DNA from 2 places in the Arthrobacter paludis genome. Region 1 is predicted to be linked to the other one. Evidence: riboswitches for the same ligand, from Rfam matches in the RefSeq annotation. Region 1 holds a riboswitch; the other holds the start of a gene.
The links. A riboswitch is a leader RNA that binds a small molecule or an ion and turns the genes downstream of it on or off. The one in region 1 is predicted to bind S-adenosylmethionine.
Positions count from the first base shown of each region.

Region 2: another riboswitch for S-adenosylmethionine. It lies ahead of AC1Q5D_RS05105 (MFS transporter); the one in region 1 lies ahead of AC1Q5D_RS13495 (flavin reductase family protein).

Region 1 covers NZ_JBXAEW010000015.1:67,844-72,319, reverse strand. Annotated here, with positions in the region: gene rpsF (30S ribosomal protein S6) at 1-299, shown strand, start outside; gene AC1Q5D_RS13510 (single-stranded DNA-binding protein) at 344-934, shown strand; gene rpsR (30S ribosomal protein S18) at 1,000-1,239, shown strand; gene rplI (50S ribosomal protein L9) at 1,258-1,716, shown strand; SAM riboswitch class IV at 1,871-1,985, shown strand; gene AC1Q5D_RS13495 (flavin reductase family protein) at 2,036-2,542, shown strand; gene dnaB (replicative DNA helicase) at 3,408-4,476, shown strand, end outside.
Region 2 covers NZ_JBXAEW010000004.1:209,145-213,620, reverse strand. Annotated here, with positions in the region: gene AC1Q5D_RS05110 (LLM class flavin-dependent oxidoreductase) at 1-1,124, opposite strand, end outside; gene AC1Q5D_RS05105 (MFS transporter) at 1,138-2,553, opposite strand; SAM riboswitch class IV at 2,603-2,720, opposite strand; gene AC1Q5D_RS05100 (NAD(P)-dependent alcohol dehydrogenase) at 2,892-3,992, shown strand; gene AC1Q5D_RS05095 (AbgT family transporter) at 3,989-4,476, opposite strand, start outside.

The DNA of each region.
Region 1 (4,476 bases):
CTTACGAACTGATGGTGCTGATCGACCCCGAGGTCGACGAGCGTACCGTCGACCCGACGCTCAACAAGTTCCTCGAGGTCGTCCGCAAGGACGGCGGGAGCATCGACAACGTCGACATCTGGGGTCGCCGCCGCCTGGCCTACGAGATCAAGAAGAAGTCCGAGGCGATCTACGCCGTCGTCAACTTCACCGCGACTCCGGCCACGTCCGCGGAGCTGGACCGCCAGCTGAACCTCAACGAGACGATCCTGCGCACCAAGATCACCCGTCCCGAGGACCAGAAGGTTTCCGCGAAGTAGTTCCCGCGGTTCCGCACCCGTAGTAACCGACGCCAGGAGGCACCATGGCAGGCGAGACCGTCATCACGATCATCGGCAACCTCACCGCTGATCCCGAGCTCCGCTTCACGCCCTCGGGCGCGGCGGTGGCGAACTTCACCATCGCCTCCACGCCGCGGACCTTCGACCGCCAGACGAACGAGTGGAAGGACGGCGAAACGCTGTTCCTTCGCTCCTCCGTGTGGCGCGAGGCCGCGGAGAACGTCGCCGAGACGCTGACCAAGGGCATGCGCGTCATCGCCCAGGGCCGGCTGAAGTCGCGTTCCTACGAAACCAAGGAAGGCGAGCGCCGCACCGTCAACGAGCTCGAGGTCGACGAGATCGGCCCGTCGTTGCGGTACGCGTCCGCGAAGGTGACCCGCGCCCAGCGCTCCGGCGGTGGCGGCGGCGGGTTCGGCGGCGGAAACTCCGGCTTCGGCGGGGGCAACGCCGGGTTCGGCGGCCAGCAGCAGTCCGGCGGCTTCGGCGGGGGCAACCCCGGCCAGGGCGGCCAGGGCGGCGGCTGGAACCAGCCCGCGGACGATCCGTGGTCCTCGTCGGCCGGCAGCAACGCCGGCTGGGGCAACAGCTCCGGCGACGACGAACCGCCTTTCTAGAAACAACCAACATCCACCATCCCGCAGACCCGGTCTGCGGGCTCCAACCATAGAGGAGCTCCACGATGGCTAAGGCTGAACTCCGTAAGCCCAAACCAAAGTCCAACCCCCTGAAGGCCGCTGACATCAAGGTCATCGACTACAAGGACGTCACCCTGCTGCGCAAGTTCATCTCGGACCGCGGCAAGATCCGTGCCCGCCGCGTCACGGGTGTCTCCGTCCAGGAGCAGCGCAAGATCGCCCTGGCGATCAAGAACGCGCGCGAGGTTGCCCTGCTGCCCTACTCCGGCGCTGGCCGCGGCTAAGGAAAGAGGGAACACACCATGGCTAAGCTCATTCTGACCCACGAAGTGACCGGACTCGGCACCGCCGGCGACGTCGTCGAGGTGAAGGGCGGCTACGCCCGCAACTACCTCCTGCCGCGCGGCTTCGCCATCACCTGGAGCAAGGGTGGCGAGAAGCAGGTCGAGGACATCCGCAACGCCCGCGCGGCGCGCGCCGTCGCGTCCCTCGAGGACGCGCAGGCGCTGGCGGCCAAGCTCGGCTCGCAGCCGGTGAAGATCCAGGTCAAGGCCGGCGAGGCCGGCCGCCTGTTCGGCACCGTCAAGCAGTCCGACGTGGCCGCGGCCGTTGAGGCCGCCGGCCTCGGCTCCATCGACAAGCGCATGGTCGAGATGCCCGAGCACGTCAAGTCGCTGGGCAACTACCAGGCCACCGTGCGCCTGCACGAGGACGTCTCCGCCACGGTCGACCTGCAGGTCGTCGCCGCGAAGAAGAAGTAACCACCGCGGCCGCCGCGCCGCACGGCCCACCGCCTCCGGCGGTCCGGGCCACCCCGAGGGGGCCCCGCCTGTCCAGGCGGGGCCCCCTCGCGTCTTGCGAAATGTTGCGGGCCCCCTTTGACGGCCCCTGTGGGGGCCCGTAGCGTGGAGAACGAATCAAGAGAGCCAACGACAAGCCCTGGCTGGTTGGCCGGCAACCCTCTACCGGTAGTGGGGTGCTCCAGGTGACGATTCGGCCTCCGGGAGCCCCCGGACGGCAAGTACCGCACCCGCGGTCCGCTTTGGTGGTACGCGGTGTGCCCAACGCGAAGGACGCACCATGCCGCTCTCCCAGGACCTCAGCCCGTTGGCCCTCCGCAGCTCGTTCGCCCGCTACCCCTCCGGCATCGCCGCGCTCTGCGCGATCGTGGACGGGGAGCCGCAGGGCATCGTCGCGTCCTCCTTCACCGTGGGGGTCTCCCTCGAGCCGCCGCTGGTGATGTTCGCGGTCCAGAACACGTCCCGCACGTGGCCGCTCGTCCGCCAGGCGGGGCGCATCGGGGTCTCGATCCTCTCCGAGCAGCACGACGGCGTGTGCCGCCAGATCGCCTCCCGGGACGGCGACCGCTTCGCCGGCCTCAAGCTCGATTCCACGGACGAGGGCGCGCTCTTCCTGCAGGACGCCTCGCTGTGGCTGGACTGCTCCGTCGAGAACGAGGTCCCCGCCGGCGACCACACGGTGGTGCTGCTGCGCGTCCACGGGCATTCCACCCTCGACGGCGCCGAGGCGCCGCTGGTCTTCCACGACTCCGGGTTCCACACGCTGCGCCGCGACGCCCTGGTCTAGGTTCGTCGAGGCCTCCGGGCCAACCCCCCGTGGAGGGCCGCCTCCGGCCCTTGGAGCACGCCGACGAGAGCCGGGTTCCCCGCACGGGGGAGAAGCCCACCGCGCACATCTCGCCGGCGCGCGTGGTCGCGTCCGGGAACCGGCAGCGCCCGGAGCCGACGCTGCCCTGCCCCCACGTCACCGGGGTGCGCCCGTCGGGTCCCCGATGCGCCGCAGCGACGCCTCGGCGTCCGCGCGTCCGGTGCCGTTGGCCACGGCCGCATCGATCGCCCGGGGGATCGGCGGCCCCGGGACGGGTCTTGGGCCCGCGCCTGCGGAATGTATGCCGGGGCGCAGGCGGATGCCCGGTCCCCGACGCGGGCGGGACCACGGCCACACGCTCCGCATCCGAACGCCGGCGGCGGGCCGCCGGAGGACCCGCCCTCCCCGCCACGTGGACCCGCGCTTGTGGAAAACCGCGGTGGGGCCGTGGATAAACCGCTGGACTAGACCGGATTCGACGGGTTTTCCACGGACCATCCGCGCCACGCCCGACACCCATAGAGTTCCAATCCACAACAGTGGAAACAAGAAACGCCTAGTCAAACGGCGATTATCTCGAAAAATAGTTCTCAATCCACAGGTTCTTCCCCAAGCTGTGCACACAACACGCCGTAATGCCCACAGCTCATCCACACCTCCTGTGGATAACTCGCTTGGCGATCCCCGGGGGCGGGCCTATGGTTGCGGGGTTCCCCCACTATCCACAGGCCCGCCGAATCCACGGCCGGGGCACCGGACCGCCCGCCGGCGGTGCCGGCTGGGATACTGGTGGGGTGCCGGTGCGGCCGCGACGCGGCCGCCGGCTCAGCGGGAAGGGGATACGGTGTCGCTGACGCAGACGGAATCGGGGGCCAGCGCCAGGGAGTCGGACTTCGGGCGCACGCCCCCGCAGGACCTCGTCGCCGAGCAAAGCGTGCTCGGCGGCATGATGCTGTCGAAGGACGCCATCGCCGACTGCGTCGAGGCGCTGCGGGGGGTCGACTTCTACCGGCCGGCGCACGAGTCGATCTTCGAAGCCATCATCGACCTCTACGGCCGCGGCGAGCCCGCGGACGCCGTGACGGTCTCCGACCTGCTGACCAAGCGCGGCGAAATCACCCGCGTGGGCGGGCCGGCCTACCTGCACACGCTGATCCAGTCCGTCCCGACGGCCGCGAACGCCGGCTTCTACGCGGAAATCGTCCGCGAGCGCGCCGTGCTGCGCCGCCTGGTCGAGGCCGGGACGAAGATCGTGCAGATGGGCTACTCGCAGGACGGCGAGGTCGACGCCATCGTCAACGACGCGCAGGCCGAGATCTTCAAGGTCGCCGAGCGCCGCACGGCGGAGGACTACGTGCCCCTCCGGGACATCATCGAGGGCACGGTCGACGAGATCGAGTCGGCGGGCAGCCGCGGCGAGGGCATGATCGGGGTCCCGACCGGCTTCTACGAGTTCGACGAGCTCACCCAGGGCCTGCAGGGCGGCCAGATGATCGTCATCGCGGCCCGTCCGGCCATGGGCAAGTCGACCTTCGCACTCGACTGGGCCCGCTCGGCGGCGATCAAGCACAACCAGACGACGGTGTTCTTCTCCCTCGAGATGGGCCGGAACGAGATCGCCATGCGCCTGCTCTCGGCGGAGGCGAGCATCGGCCTCCAGGACCTCCGCAAGGGCACGGTCAAGGACGAGCAGTGGGGGAAGATCGCTACCACGATGGGCCGGCTCAACGACGCGCCCCTCTACATCGACGACTCGCCCAACATGTCCCTGATGGAGATCCGGGCGAAGTGCCGCCGCCTGAAGCAGAAGCACGACCTCAAGCTCGTGGTCCTGGACTACCTGCAGCTGATGAGCTCCGGCAAGCGGGTCGAGTCCCGCCAGCAGGAGGTCTCCGAGTTCTCCCGCGCCCTGA
Region 2 (4,476 bases), on a different contig from region 1:
GGGGACCCGGCGATGACGGGTCCCCGCCCCCCGATCGCGATGAACTCGGCGAGCTCGCGCACGGTCCACCGGCGGCCCGGGTCGAGCTTGGTGAACGCGGCGAGCGCGGACTGGTTGCCCTCGGTCTGGGCGTACTCGAGCGGGGCGTCCGGGTCGGCACCGGAGAGGTCGACGCCGGTCCAGCCGGCGAAGAGCGCCAGCGCGCCCTCGAGGTCCACGTACCGGCGGTAGTCCTCGAGCCTGGCGGCCGCGGCCGCGTCGGTCTCCGCGACGACGACCGTGGCCATGGCGAAGACCCTGATGGCGTCCCCTGACCGGCCGCGCGCCTCGAGCTCGCTTCGGACCCCGTCCACCCAGCGCCGGACCAGGGCCGGGGAGGAGCCGGAGAAGAAGATCGCCTCGGCGTGGTCCACGGCGAACCGCTGCCCGCGCGCGGACGCCCCGGCCTGGAAGAGCAGGGGCGTGCCCTGCGGCCCGGGCTGGGCCAGGGCGTGGCCGGGGACGGAGAAGTACCGGCCCTCGTGGCCGATCGCGTGCACCTTCCCCGGGTCCGTGAACACGCCGGCCTCCGCGTCGGCGCGGACGGCGCCGGGCTCGAAGGACCCCTCCCACAGCTTGTACACGACGTCCATGAACTCGTCGGCCCGGTCGTAGCGCTCGTCGTGCGGGATCTGCCCGGCCAGGCCCAGGTTGCGGGCGGCCGAGTCCTGGTAGCTCGTGACGATGTTCCACGCGACCCGCCCGCCGGTCATGTGGTCCAAGGTCGCGAACCGCCGGGCCAGCAGGTACGGGGCCTCGTAGGTGACGGACGCGGTGATGCCGAAGCCGAGCCGGCGCGTCGCGGCCGCCATCGCCGACACCGGGACGACGGGGTCCAGCAGCGGGTACTGGACTCCGGAGCGGATGGCAGCGTCCGGCCCGCCGCCGTACACGTCGTACAGGCCGGGCACGTCCGCGAGGAACAGCCCGTCGAACCCGCCGTCCTCCAGGGCCCGGGCCAGGTCCACCCAGTAGTCCAGCCGCTCGAACCCGGCCGCGCCGGAGTCCGGGTGCCGCCACAGCCCCGGGGACTGGTGGACGGGCACCATCATCTCGAACGCGTTCAGCAGCAGCGGCCGGGGCATGGGCGGGTTCCTCCTACTTCGCGGGGGTGGGCTCGGGGGCGCCGGCCGGGACGGCGACGGCGACGCCGCCGTCGCCCGTGATCGGCCCGTCGGCGAACTCGTCGTGGGCGCCCAGGCCGGCGCGCTCGCGGCTGCGGGCCGCCTGGGCCGGGTCCTTCGCGGCCAGCGCGGCGGCCAGGGACAGCCCGGCCAGCAGCGTGAGGTATCCGCAGACCAGCCACGGGGTCCGGCCGCCGGCGGCGAACAGGGACGCGGCGATCACGGGGGTCAGCCCGCCGGACACCACCGTGCCGAGCTGGTAGCCCATGGACACCCCGGTGTAGCGCACGCGCAGCGGGAACTGCTCGGCGAACCAGGCGGCCTGCGGCCCGTAGATCGCGTCGTGAAGGACGTTCAGGCCGAGGATGACGACCAGCGGCAACAGGGCCAGCGGGCCGGCCCCGAGGAAGGCGAAGAACGGCCACACGAACACGCCGATGCCCACCGCGGCGGCGACGGCGATGCGGCGCCGGCCGAACCGGTCGGAGGCCAGGCCCCACAGCGGGCCCGAGGCCAGGCCGATGGCGCTGGCGACCATCACGGCGACGACGCCGGCCGTCGAGTTCTCCCGCACGTCCTTGAGGTAGGTGAGCATGTAGACGGTGATCGTGGAGAACAGCGCCGGCTGGGCCAGGCGCAGGCCGATGGTCACCAGCAGGGCGCGGCGGTGGTGGAGCACGACGTCGCGGACCGGCGTGCGCGCGGTCTCGCCGCTGGCCTTGAGGGCCTGGAACTCGGGGGCGTCCTCCACCCCGAGGCGGATCCACAGGCCGACGGCGACGAGCACCGCGGAGGCCAGGAACGGGATGCGCCAGCCGAAGGACTCGAACTGCTCCGCGGTCAGGGCGTTCTGCGTGACGAAGAACGCGCCGGTCGCCAGGAGCATCCCGGCCGAGGAGCCGACCTGCGTGAACGAGCCGAAGAAGCCGCGCAGGGTGCGGGGCGCGTGCTCCACGGAGAGCAGGGCGGAGCCGCCCCACTCGGCGCCCGTGGACAGGCCCTGCAGCAGGCGCAGCAGCACGAGGCCGACGACGGCGTACCAGCCGATGGACGCGAACGTGGGCAGCAGCCCGATCAGCGTCGAGGACAGGCCCATGAGCAGCAGCGACGCCACGAGGAGGGCCTTGCGGCCGATCCGGTCGCCGAGCCGGCCGGCGACGATCCCGCCGAGCGGGCGGGCCAGGAAGCCGACGGCGAGGGTCGCGAAGGACGCGATGATTCCGGCGACTTCGCTGGCCTGCGGGAAGAACTGGACGTTGAAGATCAGCGCGGCGGCCGTGCCGTAGAGATAGAAGTCGTACCACTCGATGGTGGTGCCGACGAACGCGCTGAGGAGCACGCGGCGCTTGTCGCGGACGCGGACGGGCGGGGCGGACGGGGGTGCGGACATGCGGACCTCGTTCGGCTCGGGGCGCGCCCGGGCCCCGGGAGGGCGGGCGCTACCGGTCTTGCCCGCCACCGGGTGGCGCGGGCCGAATCATCACCTGGGGCACCCCACACGGGTCGGAGGGTTGCCGGCCAACGAACCAGGGTTCTGCAGCGTTGGCGCTCGTGATTCCTCCCAAAGCGTATCCGGGCACGCGCCCGGGCCGCACCCGGGGACGTCATGAACGGTCATGGGCGGCCAGCGCCGCGCTTGGCCCGGCCAGGCGGCGACACACCCTTCGCCTCCGCGGCGCAGCCGCCTAGGGTGGGCCGCACCACATCCCGAAGCGCAAGGAGCCCACCATGCAGGTCACCGCCGCCCTCGCCACCGCCCCGAAGGCCCCGTTCGAGCTCGCCGAACTCGAACTCGACGACCCCCGACCCGGCGAGGTGCGGGTGCGCCTCGCCGCCTGCGGGGTCTGCCACACGGACGCGATCGTCCGCGACCAGTGGTACCCCACTCCCCTGCCCGCCGTCCTGGGCCACGAGGGCGCGGGCACCGTCGAGGCGGTCGGCGACGGGGTCGCGGACCTCGCCCCCGGGGACAAGGTGGTGCTCAGCTTCAACAGCTGCGGCGCCTGCCGGTTCTGCCGCGACGGGCACCCCGCCTACTGCGCCGCGTTCTACGACCACAACTTCGCCGGCCGCCGCGCCGACGGGACGGCTGCGTTCTCGCGCGACGGCGGCGCCCCCGTCTCCTCGCACTTCTTCGGCCAGTCCGCGTTCGCCTCGGCCGCGAACGTCGCCCGCCGCAGCGTGGTGAAGGTCGACGACGACGCCCCGCTCGAGCTGCTCGGCCCGCTGGGCTGCGGCATCCAGACCGGCGCCGGCGCGGTCCTGAACGTGCTCCGGCCGGAGGCCGGGTCCAACGTCGTCGTCTTCGGCGCCGGCGCCGTCGGGCTCGCCGCGGTCATGGCCGCCCGCGTCGCCAACGCGACCACCATCGTCGCCGTCGACGTCGTCCCCTCCCGGCTGGAACTGGCCAAGGAGCTCGGCGCCACCCACACCGTCGACGGGCGCGCCGACGACCAGATCGACCAGATCCGGGAGGCCACCGGCGGCGGGGCGCAGTACGCCGTGGACACCACCGGCGTCGCCGCCGTCTTCCGCACCATGACCGACTCGATGGGCACGCTCGGGCACGCCGCCCTGGTCGGCGCGAGCGCGCTCGGCACCGAGGCGACCATCGACGTCGGCACCCAGCTGCTCTCCGGGCAGACGATCAGCATGGTCATCGAGGGCGACTCCAACCCGCCGCTGTTCATCCCCCGGCTGATCGGCCTGCACCGGGCCGGCCTCTTCCCGTTCGACCGGCTCGTGAAGCAGTATCCCGTCGCCGAGATCAACAGGGCGTTCGAGGACAGCGCCAGCGGGGCGACACTGAAGCCCGTGGTGGTGTTCTAGCCGGTGTAGATGTCCATCCCGGGCCCGGTGCCGGTCCCGGTGAGGAAGAAGACCGTGAGGACGCCGAGCCAGAGCACCCAGAACACGGCGGTGAACGGCAGCATCCGCCCGATCAGCGAGCCCAGGCCCGCGTCCGGCTCGTACCGGCGCAGGTACGCGAGGATGATCACCAGGTACGGGTTGAGCGGGGTCAGGGCCTGCGTGGCGGAGTCGCCCACCCGGAACACGGCCTGGACGAAGCCGGCCTCGTACCCGATCAGCCCGAACATCGGGATGAACACCGCGGCCATGAGCGTCCACAGCGAGGATCCGGACGCGATGACCAGGTTCAGGATTGAGACGACGACGACGAACGCCACGATGGCCCCGTAGCCCGTGAAGTCGGCGTCCTCCAGCAGGCGCGCCCCGTTGACGGCGACCCACGACGCCAGCCCGCTCCAGGAGAACAGGGCCAGGAACTGCGCCAGGATGAACGCGACGACGA